Regions from separate parts of the Micromonospora sp. NPDC006766 genome, predicted to be linked through region 2. Evidence: riboswitches for the same ligand, from Rfam matches in the RefSeq annotation. Region 2 holds a riboswitch; the other holds the start of a gene.

Region 1 (4,255 bases), on a different contig from region 2:
CCGCATGCTGGCCAGCCTCGCTGTGGTCGTCTCCTGCTCGATCGGCGCCGCGACGGTGCCCATCGGCCCGGCCGTGGCGGCTCACGCGGCTGCCCACACCCTCGCCGTCGACACGTCGCCTCTCCGGGCGGCGCACCTCGGTACCCCCGCGCCCGGTTCCGCCGGCCCGGGCCGCCGGGTCCTGATCCGCTGGACCGATTCGGCCGCCGAGGTGGCCGGCCCGGCCGGCACGGCAGCATCCGGCGTGATGCGCTCCGACGCGCGCGGTCGACAGTGGGGGTCCGGCTCCGACGCGGTGGGCATTCCGGTCGTCGTACCCGACTCGGCGGCGCGGCGTGTGGTCGTGGTCACCCCGGTAGCCGGGCCCGTCCTGGCCGGGTTGGTCCCGGCGGCCGTCGGCTCCCGGGCCCCGCCGGCCCGCTGACGATCCCGCGGGTCACCGACCGCGTTCCCCGTACCGACCGAACCCTCACCCCGCACCCGCTCGACGGCGGCCCGGCGGCGCCCGCATCCGGTCGCGCCCCGCCCCGCGAGCCCGTGCGGACCTCTCCGCCGCGTCTTCCCGTGAGGTGCCGACCATGCACAAGACCGTTCTCTACCATTTCCTCACCAGTGTCCCCACGGCCGCCGCCATCTGGTCGATCCTGCTCGTGCTCGCCCTGGGCGTGTTGACCATGCTGGTCACCCGACCGGAACGCCCGGTTGATCCCGGCCCCGATCCGGCCGCCGAGGAGGCGGCCCGCCGCGCCGACCTGCGCCGATACGCCGACGAGGTGGCAGTTGCCGCCGCCGGGGCCGCACAGACCGCCCGCCGGCGTCGCGAGCAGTGGCTGACCACTCAGGCGGCGGCCGAGCGGGCCTGGCGGGCGTACGACGAGGCCGAGACGATCGCCCGGCGCCTCGCCGGGGCCGCCGTGCTGCCCGAGCCGCGCACCCCGCGCACGCCGGCCGAGTACGCGGCCCGGGAGCGGTGGCTGCACCGGGCGGCGATGGCGGCGCACTGGCGGGGCGAGTTGACCGCCCGGCAACTCGCCGACGTCCTCGCCGGCCGTAACGGGTGGGACCCGCGCCGGCACCCGGCCGAGCAGGAGATCGTCCTGGCCCGGGCGGTACGCGACGGCCGGCGGGCCGGTTGGCGGGCCGCCGCCGAGCGGGAGCAGCGGGCGTGGCGCGACGCCGAGGTGGCCGCCGAGGCGGCCCGCACCCTGGCCGCCGAGGCGTACGCCGCTGCCGAGGCGCTGCGCCCCGGCCCGGTCCCGGTACGCCGCACCGGGCCGGTGGCCCCGGCTCGCGCGGCGGTGTCGTCCGGCGTACGCGCCGCCCGCTTCCGACCGGCGCGGGTGGGCTGAATCGTTATTCAAATCCGGTGAGCCAGCTCACCACGAGCGGGGAAACGGTCATCCGGGTCGGCTTGGTCGATGAACTGCCGCAATTCCCGGCCGATCGTTCACTCGATGTCCGATTCCGGCCCGACGGTTCCCTGATAACTGCATGTCCCATTGAGTGGCGTCAGTTGTCTGCTGTTCCGGTCAGGGCCGCTGAATCCGATGTTTAAGCAGGTAGGAGTGCTTGGCAGAGGGGCGAGCCCACCGGTAGTGTCGGCGCGTCCGGTGCGGTTCCCGGTCGCAAATGGCGACGCCGTGCCGACCCGCTCAATCGTGATCTCACGAACCGGGGACCCAGGGCAACACCGGGGTGAATCCGCGAGCTGCGGCCCGCGGTAGGGCGTACTTCCCGCCCGAATCCGTCAGCTAACCCGGTAGGCGGTTACGGAAGGAGTGCCATCCTCGTGCGCACCACCCCCCGTTCCACCCCGATCCTCCACGGCGTCGCGGTGCCCCTGCTCGCCTGACCGGCGAGCCGAGTTTCGGCAACCGCCCCCGCAGCCCGGCTCACCCGGGCGCCTTCCCACCCCGCGGCCAGCCCGCCCCGCAACGCGCGTGAGTTCATCCGCGCGTCAGGCCGGCGTGTGCCGCTCGGCCCCTCGTGGAGGAACACGTGAAGCACCACCTGAAGCGTCAGCTGCGGCGGCTCGCGACCGAGCGTCCGTACCAGATCGTCGCCGGCTCCGCCGCGGCTCTCGTGCTGGCCGGCGGCGCCACCGCCGCGGTGGCCGGCGCCAACGAAGCACCCGTCCGCCAGGAGAACACCGCCGCCGTCACCGAGCTGGCTCCCCGCCTCAATGAGGTGGCCAGCCGTGGCGAGGCGCGGGCGGCCGCTGCGGCCCCGGCCCCGGCCCCGGCCCAGTCCGACTCGCCGAGCGCGTCGCCCTCGGCGTCGGCGAAGTCGTCTCCGTCGGCGTCGCCCGGCGCGGCCAAGGCAGACCCGGACGTGACCGCTGCGGCGAAGCCGAAGCCGCCGTCGACCAAGATCCTCGACTATCACTACCAGGCGCAGACCGCCTACTGGAACTGCGGCCCGGCCGCCGTGCGGAACGCCCTGAGCGCGACCGGCATCGAGACCACCCAGGACGCGATGGCCGGCCCGCTGCGCGCCGGCGAGTACGGCACCAACTCCGCCGAGGACACCACCCGCGGGCTCAACCAGATGGTCAAGGGTAGCCCGTACCGGACGCACACGATCTCCGGCCAGGCCGCGACGCCGGCCCAGATGGACCAGCTCCAGGCCGACCTGGTCAACGCGATCGGCAACGGCCGGGGCGTGGTGGTCAACATCGCCGGCTCCGCCACCGACACCAACGGCGGCTGGCACTCGTTCCCCGGCGGCCACTACATCGCCGTGGTCGGCTACAAGGACGACGGCCGGACCGCGCTGATCGCCGACTCGGCCGACCCGTCGCTGCCGTCGTACTGGATCACCACCATCGACCTGGCGAACTGGGCCGCCACCCGCGGCTATTCGGCCTGATCGCACCCTCCCCGTCGGGCACCGGCTCCTGCGAGCCGGTGCCCGACTTCGTACGCGGGTGCTCGCGCGTCGCCCCGCTCCGATGGCACACTGCGCCGTATGGCCGACGAGACGGGCAACCGCCATCTGCTGCTGCTGCACGGTCTGGGCGCCACCGGCGAGGTGTGGCTGCCCTGGGCGCCGCTGCTGGAGCGCGGTTGGGCGGGCCGCTGGCTCGCGCCCGACCTGGCCGGCCACGGCTGGTCGCCGCCGCTGCCGACGTACTCCTTCGAGGCGCTGGCCGAACGGGTGGTGGCGGGGCTCGGTCCGGTGGCCGAGCGGCTCGGCCCCCGGGATCGGCTGGTGCTGCTCGGGCACTCGCTCGGCGGAGTGGTGGCACTGGCGTTGGCGGCGCGGTCGCGGCGGCTGCCGGTCGACGCGGTGATCGGGCTCGGCATCAAGGTCGCCTGGACGCCGGCTGAGCTGGGCAAGGCCCGTGAGCTGGCCGAGCGGCCGGTGACCTGGTTCGCCAGCCGGGACGAGGCGGCCCGCCGCTACCTGCGGGTCGCCGGGCTGACCGGGCTCTTCGCCCCCGACCACCCGGTGGTGGACGCCGGCCTGCGCCGCGAGGACGGCCGCTGGCGGCTGGCCATGGACCCGGCCGCGTTCGCGGTGGGAAAGCCGGGGCTGCCCGCCCTGCTCGCCGCGACCGACGTGCCGGTGCTGCTGGCCCGGGGCGAGCAGGACCCGATGGTGAGCGACGCGCAGCTCAAGGAGTTGGGTGTCCCGGTGATCACGCTGCCGGGGCTGGGCCACAACGCGCACGTCGAGGATCCTGCCGCCGTACTCGACCTGCTCGCGCCGTACGCGCCGCCCGACCGGCCGTGATGTCGTCGCCCCGCGGACAGGGCGACGACATCACGACCGCGGGTTGCCGTCAGTAGAAGCAGCCGGTGGCGGGCAGGGAGGACGGGGCGGGTACGGCGGTGCCGTCGTAGAGGGCCAGCAGCATGTTCTGCGGGCAGCGGTTGGCACCGTTGACCCGGACCTCCAGGTGCAGGTGCGGGCCGGTCACGTTGCCGGTGGCCCCGGTGTAGCCGAGCACCTGACCGGCACCGACCCGCGAGCCGGACGCGACCGAGCGCGACGACAGGTGACAGTAGAGGTAGTACGCGCCGTCGTCGCCGGTGATGCCGATGCCGAGGCCGCAGCTGCCGCCGGCGTACCCGATGGTTCCGGAGGTGATCGCGTACGCGGTTGTGCCGGTCACCACGGGCAGGTCGATCGCCGGGTAGTCGTGGTGCCGACTGGTGTAGGCGCTGCGGGGCAGCACCGACTTGCCGATGATCAGGCGGTAGTTTCCGGTGCCGCCGCTGCTGCCGCTGCCGCCGATCAGGTACTGCCAGGT
Region 2 (4,255 bases):
GGCCGGCCGTGGTACCTGCCACGGCCGGCCGCCTCGTCTCCTCGAGCGGCGGCCCTCCGGGCGCCGCGAGGCCGCCCGCATCAGCCTGGGCCGTCCGCCCGCACGGCCGCCTCGCCGCTACGGTTGAGCCGCGCCACCACGTCCTCCATCGCCCGGCTGAACAGCTCCATCTGCCGCACCGACTGATCCTGCAGCCCGCCGAGCCGCGCGGCCAGAGCATCGACGTCGGCTCGCGCCGAGGCGCTGACCTGGGCGTCGAGGTCGGCAAGAGCCGCGTTGACGGCCACCACGACATGCCCGCAGACCGCCTCCATCCCCGCCTCGGCCAACTCCGGGTCGACCACGACGGACTCGAGCCGGCCACCCTGGACGACCACGGCCCGAACCTGGCCGCCGGCCGCGACGCCCTCGGCGCGGAGCAGCTGCGCCGGGTCGCCGTCGACCTGATCAGCGGCCCGCGAACGCATCGCGGACAGCGCCTGCTGGGTCCTGGTGAGCAGTTCGTCGAGGCTCGCGGCCGCGGTGAACGGATCGTTGGTCATAGCCGCGCTTTCTTCACGTCTTTCCGGAGCACCGTGACCATAGCAACCGGACCCGAGGGCAGTTTCCACCCCTGATGCCGTCAGCGCAGCCGCAGCCGCTGACCCGGGAAGATCAAGCCCGGGTCGCGGCCGACCACCCGCCTGTTGCGCTCGTACAGCGGGTGCCAGCCGCCGGCGAGGTCACGGTCCTCGGCGATCTCGGACAGGGTGTCACCGTTCTTGACCACATAGGTGTCGGCACCGACGGCACTGGGCGCGGCACGCCGATGGCTGCGGGTCGCCGGCCGGTCGCGGCGCGACACCGGCTCGCTGGTCGCGATCCTCGCCGGTTTCCGGCTCGCGGACACCGACGTGGGCTTCGTCGAGCCGCCCTTCCTGCCGCAGACCGGCCAGGCGCCGATGCCCTGCCTGGCGAGGACCTTTCCGGCGATGGCGATCTGCGCGGTGCGGCTGGCCAGGTCGGCCCGGCTGGCGTACGCCTGCCCGCCGTAGCCGTTCCAGGTGCCCTTCGAGAACTGGAGGCCGCCGTAGTAGCCGTTGCCGGTGTTGATGTGCCAGTTCCCGCCGGACTCGCACTGCGCGATGGCGTCCCAGTTCACGCTGGACGCACTCGCGGCCGAGCCCGGCGTGAGGAGGGCGGCGGCGCCGGCGACGACGACAAGCGCCTCGGCAGCGATCCGGCGCCGGGTGTTACCTCTGTGAGGTACGACGTGTTCAGTTGCCATGTGGGTCTCCTCCACGCCGACGAGGTGAGCTGTCGGGTTCGGGCCGAGGAGCCCGGCCGCCGGGTGGCGGCTTCACCCCGAGGTGTCGAGCACCGAGAAACGTGTGGGTCCCCCGCTCCCGCCTGAGGTCCAGGTACCACGACCCGGCGGCGGGATTAGGCGTTGCCGGCCCGTGATGTCCGCGATCGCGAACGCACCCGACGATAAGCGATTTGCGGCAAACGCCCACTTGATGCGAATTTCTTCACTCGGCCGGGCGAGGGCTCCGCCACACCGACCAGACTTCACATTTGCGCAGGTCAGAGCGGTCGAGCTACCGTCTGCCACAGAGGTGATGGCAATGACTGTGATCTATGTTGACCTCTCTCATGCGGATTGGGATCGCGTCCAGGGCAAGTTCAACTGGCCGGCCGTCCTCAAGGCCACCTCTCCCGTCTTGTGCCTTCGGGTCACCTACGGCGACCCGAAGGGCTTCAACCCGCCCAGCCGCCACGCCCTCGACATGGCGCGCGGCGCGGCCCAGGCGGGCTTCGACACGATCGGTGGCTACCACAACCTGATCAAGGGCGATCAGGCCAGCACCAACCGGCAGGTCGACTACCTGCGCCGCAGCCTCGACGACATCGGCGCGGTCTGGGCGATGGTCGACGCCGAGCGTTACCCGGAGTTGGTCGCCAACGGACTGTGGCCCCGCTGGACCGACATCCGCCGGTTCGTGGACCGCTGGAACGCGGTCGACCACCGACTGCTGACCGGCTACCTTCCGAAGTGGTTCTGGGAGGGCAACCTCGGCCGCCCCGACCTGCGGGTGCTCGACATGGCCCTGGTCGCCAGCAACTACGGCAGCAACCCCACCGGCGCGCCGGGCGCCGTGTACGCGAAAGCAGGTGGGGACAGCGGCCCGGGCTGGGCCGCGTACGGCGGGGTGAACCCGTCGATCTGGCAGTACGGGTCGAACATCGCCTGCCCCGGCGCCTCCAGGACGACCGACTGCAACGCCTACCGCGGCACGCTCGCCCAACTGCGGGCCCTGTTGACGAAGGACGACACCATGACCCCCGCCCAATTCCTCGCGATCCTGAAGGACCCCACCGTCGCCGCCCAGATGCGCGCGCTGCCCTGGCAGTACGTCGGTGGCGGCATCCCCACCGGCATGTCGACGTTGGGCGTGCTCAACAACCTCTATCAGACCGCCCATGCCGCGCCGACCGCCACCGAGATCGCGGCGGCGGTCGTGGAGGCCCTCGGCGGGGAGTCCCCGGCCGATGCCGCCGCCGCGATCGTCGCCGCGATCGGCAAGGACAAGGCCGCAGCCCTCGCCGCGGCCCTCACCGCGGCCACCCAGCAGACCGCCAGCGCACCCGGGTGACGACGGGCCGCCTGCGCCGGCCGCGGCGTGACTGCCGCGGCCGGCGGAAGAGCGGGTGCTACAGCGTACGGGCGAGCCGGTCGGCGAGGATCCGGGTGAACCGCGACGGGTCGGCCAGTTCGCCGCCCTCGGCGAGCAGCGCCATCCCGTACAGCAGCTCGGCCGTCTCGGTCAGGGCGGCGGCGTCGCCGCCCTGCTCGTGCGCCTTGCGCAGCCCGGTGACCAGCGGGTGGGTCGGGTTGAGCTCGAGGATCCGCTTGACCTGCGGCACCTCCTGCCCCATCGCCCGATACATCTTCTCCAGCGTCGGCGTCATGTCGTGCGCGTCGCCGACCACGCAGGCCGGCGAGGTGGTGAGCCGGGAGGAGAGCCGCACCTCCTTGACGCTGTCGGCGAGCGCGCCGCTCATCCAGGTGAGCAGGTCGGCGTATTCCTTGCGCTCGGCCTCGGTCTTCTCCTTCTCCTCCTCGGTCTCCAGGTCGACCTGGCCCTTGGCCACCGAGCGGAGGGTCTTTCCGTCGAAGGCGCCGACCCGCTCGACCCAGACCTCGTCGACCGGGTCGGTGAGGATCAGCACCTCGTAGCCCTTGGCGCGGAACGCCTCCAGGTGCGGGGAGTTCTCGATGGTGGCCCGGGACTCACCGGTGGCGTAGTAGATCTCGGACTGGCCGTCCTTCATCCGCTCGACGTAGTCGCGCAGGGTGGTCAGCTCGGCCGGGTCGTGGGTGGAGGCGGCCCGGACCAGGTCGAGCAGCGCCTCGGTGTTGTCGGTGTCCTCCAGCAGCCCCTCCTTGACCACCGCGCCGAACTCCGCCCAGAACGTGCGGTAGGACTCGGCCGACATGTCCTTGAGGGTGGCGAGGACCTTCTTGACCAGGCGGCGACGGACCGCGCTGATCTGCCGGTCCTGCTGGAGGATCTCCCGGGAGATGTTCAGCGACAGGTCGTGCGCGTCCACCACGCCCTTGACGAAGCGCAGATAGTTGGGCATCAGCGCGTCACAGTCGTCCATGATGAACACGCGCTTGACATAGAGCTGCACCCCGCGCCGGCCATGCGGGGAGAAGAGATCGAGCGGGGCGTGCGACGGCAGGAACAGCAGGGCCTCGTACTCGAAGGTGCCCTCGCCCCGCATGTGGATGATCTCCAGCGGGTCGGCCCAGTCATGCGCGACGTGCCGGTAGAACTCCTTGTACTCGGCCTCGTCGACCTCGTCGCGGGAGCGGGCCCAGAGCGCCTTCATCGAGTTGAGCGTCTGCTCCTCGCGGGTGGTGACGCCGTCCTCGCCCGACCGTTCGACGGTCATCCGGATCGGCCAGGCGATGAAGTCCGAGTAGCGCTTGACGATCTCCCGGATCGTCCACTCGGCCGTGTAGTCGTGCAGGTTGTCCTCGTCGTCGGCGGCCTTGAGGTGCAGGGTGACCGAGGTGCCCTGCGGCGCCTCGTCGACCGACTCCACCGAGTAGGTGCCCTCGCCGGTGGACTCCCAGCGGGTGCCGCCGTCCTGCCCGGCGCGGCGGGTCAGCAGGGTCACCTTGTCGGCCACCATGAAGGTGGCGTAGAACCCGACACCGAACTGGCCGATCAGCTCCTGAGAGGCGGCGGCGTCCTTCGCCTCG

What was found. Region 2 has a riboswitch for cyclic di-AMP ahead of ABZ671_RS16745 (transglycosylase family protein). Riboswitches for the same ligand answer to the same signal wherever they lie in the genome.
Region 1: it holds a riboswitch for cyclic di-AMP, as region 2 does, so the genes downstream of both, ABZ671_RS09235 (C39 family peptidase) here and ABZ671_RS16745 (transglycosylase family protein) in region 2, are expected to answer to the same signal.

The regions. Positions count from the first base shown of each region.
Region 1 is NZ_JBEYIX010000005.1:196,915-201,169, reverse strand. It holds gene ABZ671_RS09245 (hypothetical protein) at 1-424, shown strand, start outside; gene ABZ671_RS09240 (hypothetical protein) at 579-1,349, shown strand; cyclic di-AMP (ydaO/yuaA leader) riboswitch at 1,640-1,781, shown strand; gene ABZ671_RS09235 (C39 family peptidase) at 1,987-2,868, shown strand; gene ABZ671_RS09230 (alpha/beta fold hydrolase) at 2,968-3,735, shown strand; gene ABZ671_RS09225 (peptidoglycan-binding protein) at 3,785-4,255, opposite strand, start outside.
Region 2 is NZ_JBEYIX010000016.1:100,062-104,316, reverse strand. It holds gene ABZ671_RS16750 (YbaB/EbfC family DNA-binding protein) at 81-542, opposite strand; gene ABZ671_RS16745 (transglycosylase family protein) at 623-1,267, opposite strand; cyclic di-AMP (ydaO/yuaA leader) riboswitch at 1,267-1,439, opposite strand; gene ABZ671_RS16740 (hypothetical protein) at 1,608-2,636, shown strand; gene htpG (molecular chaperone HtpG) at 2,695-4,255, opposite strand, start outside.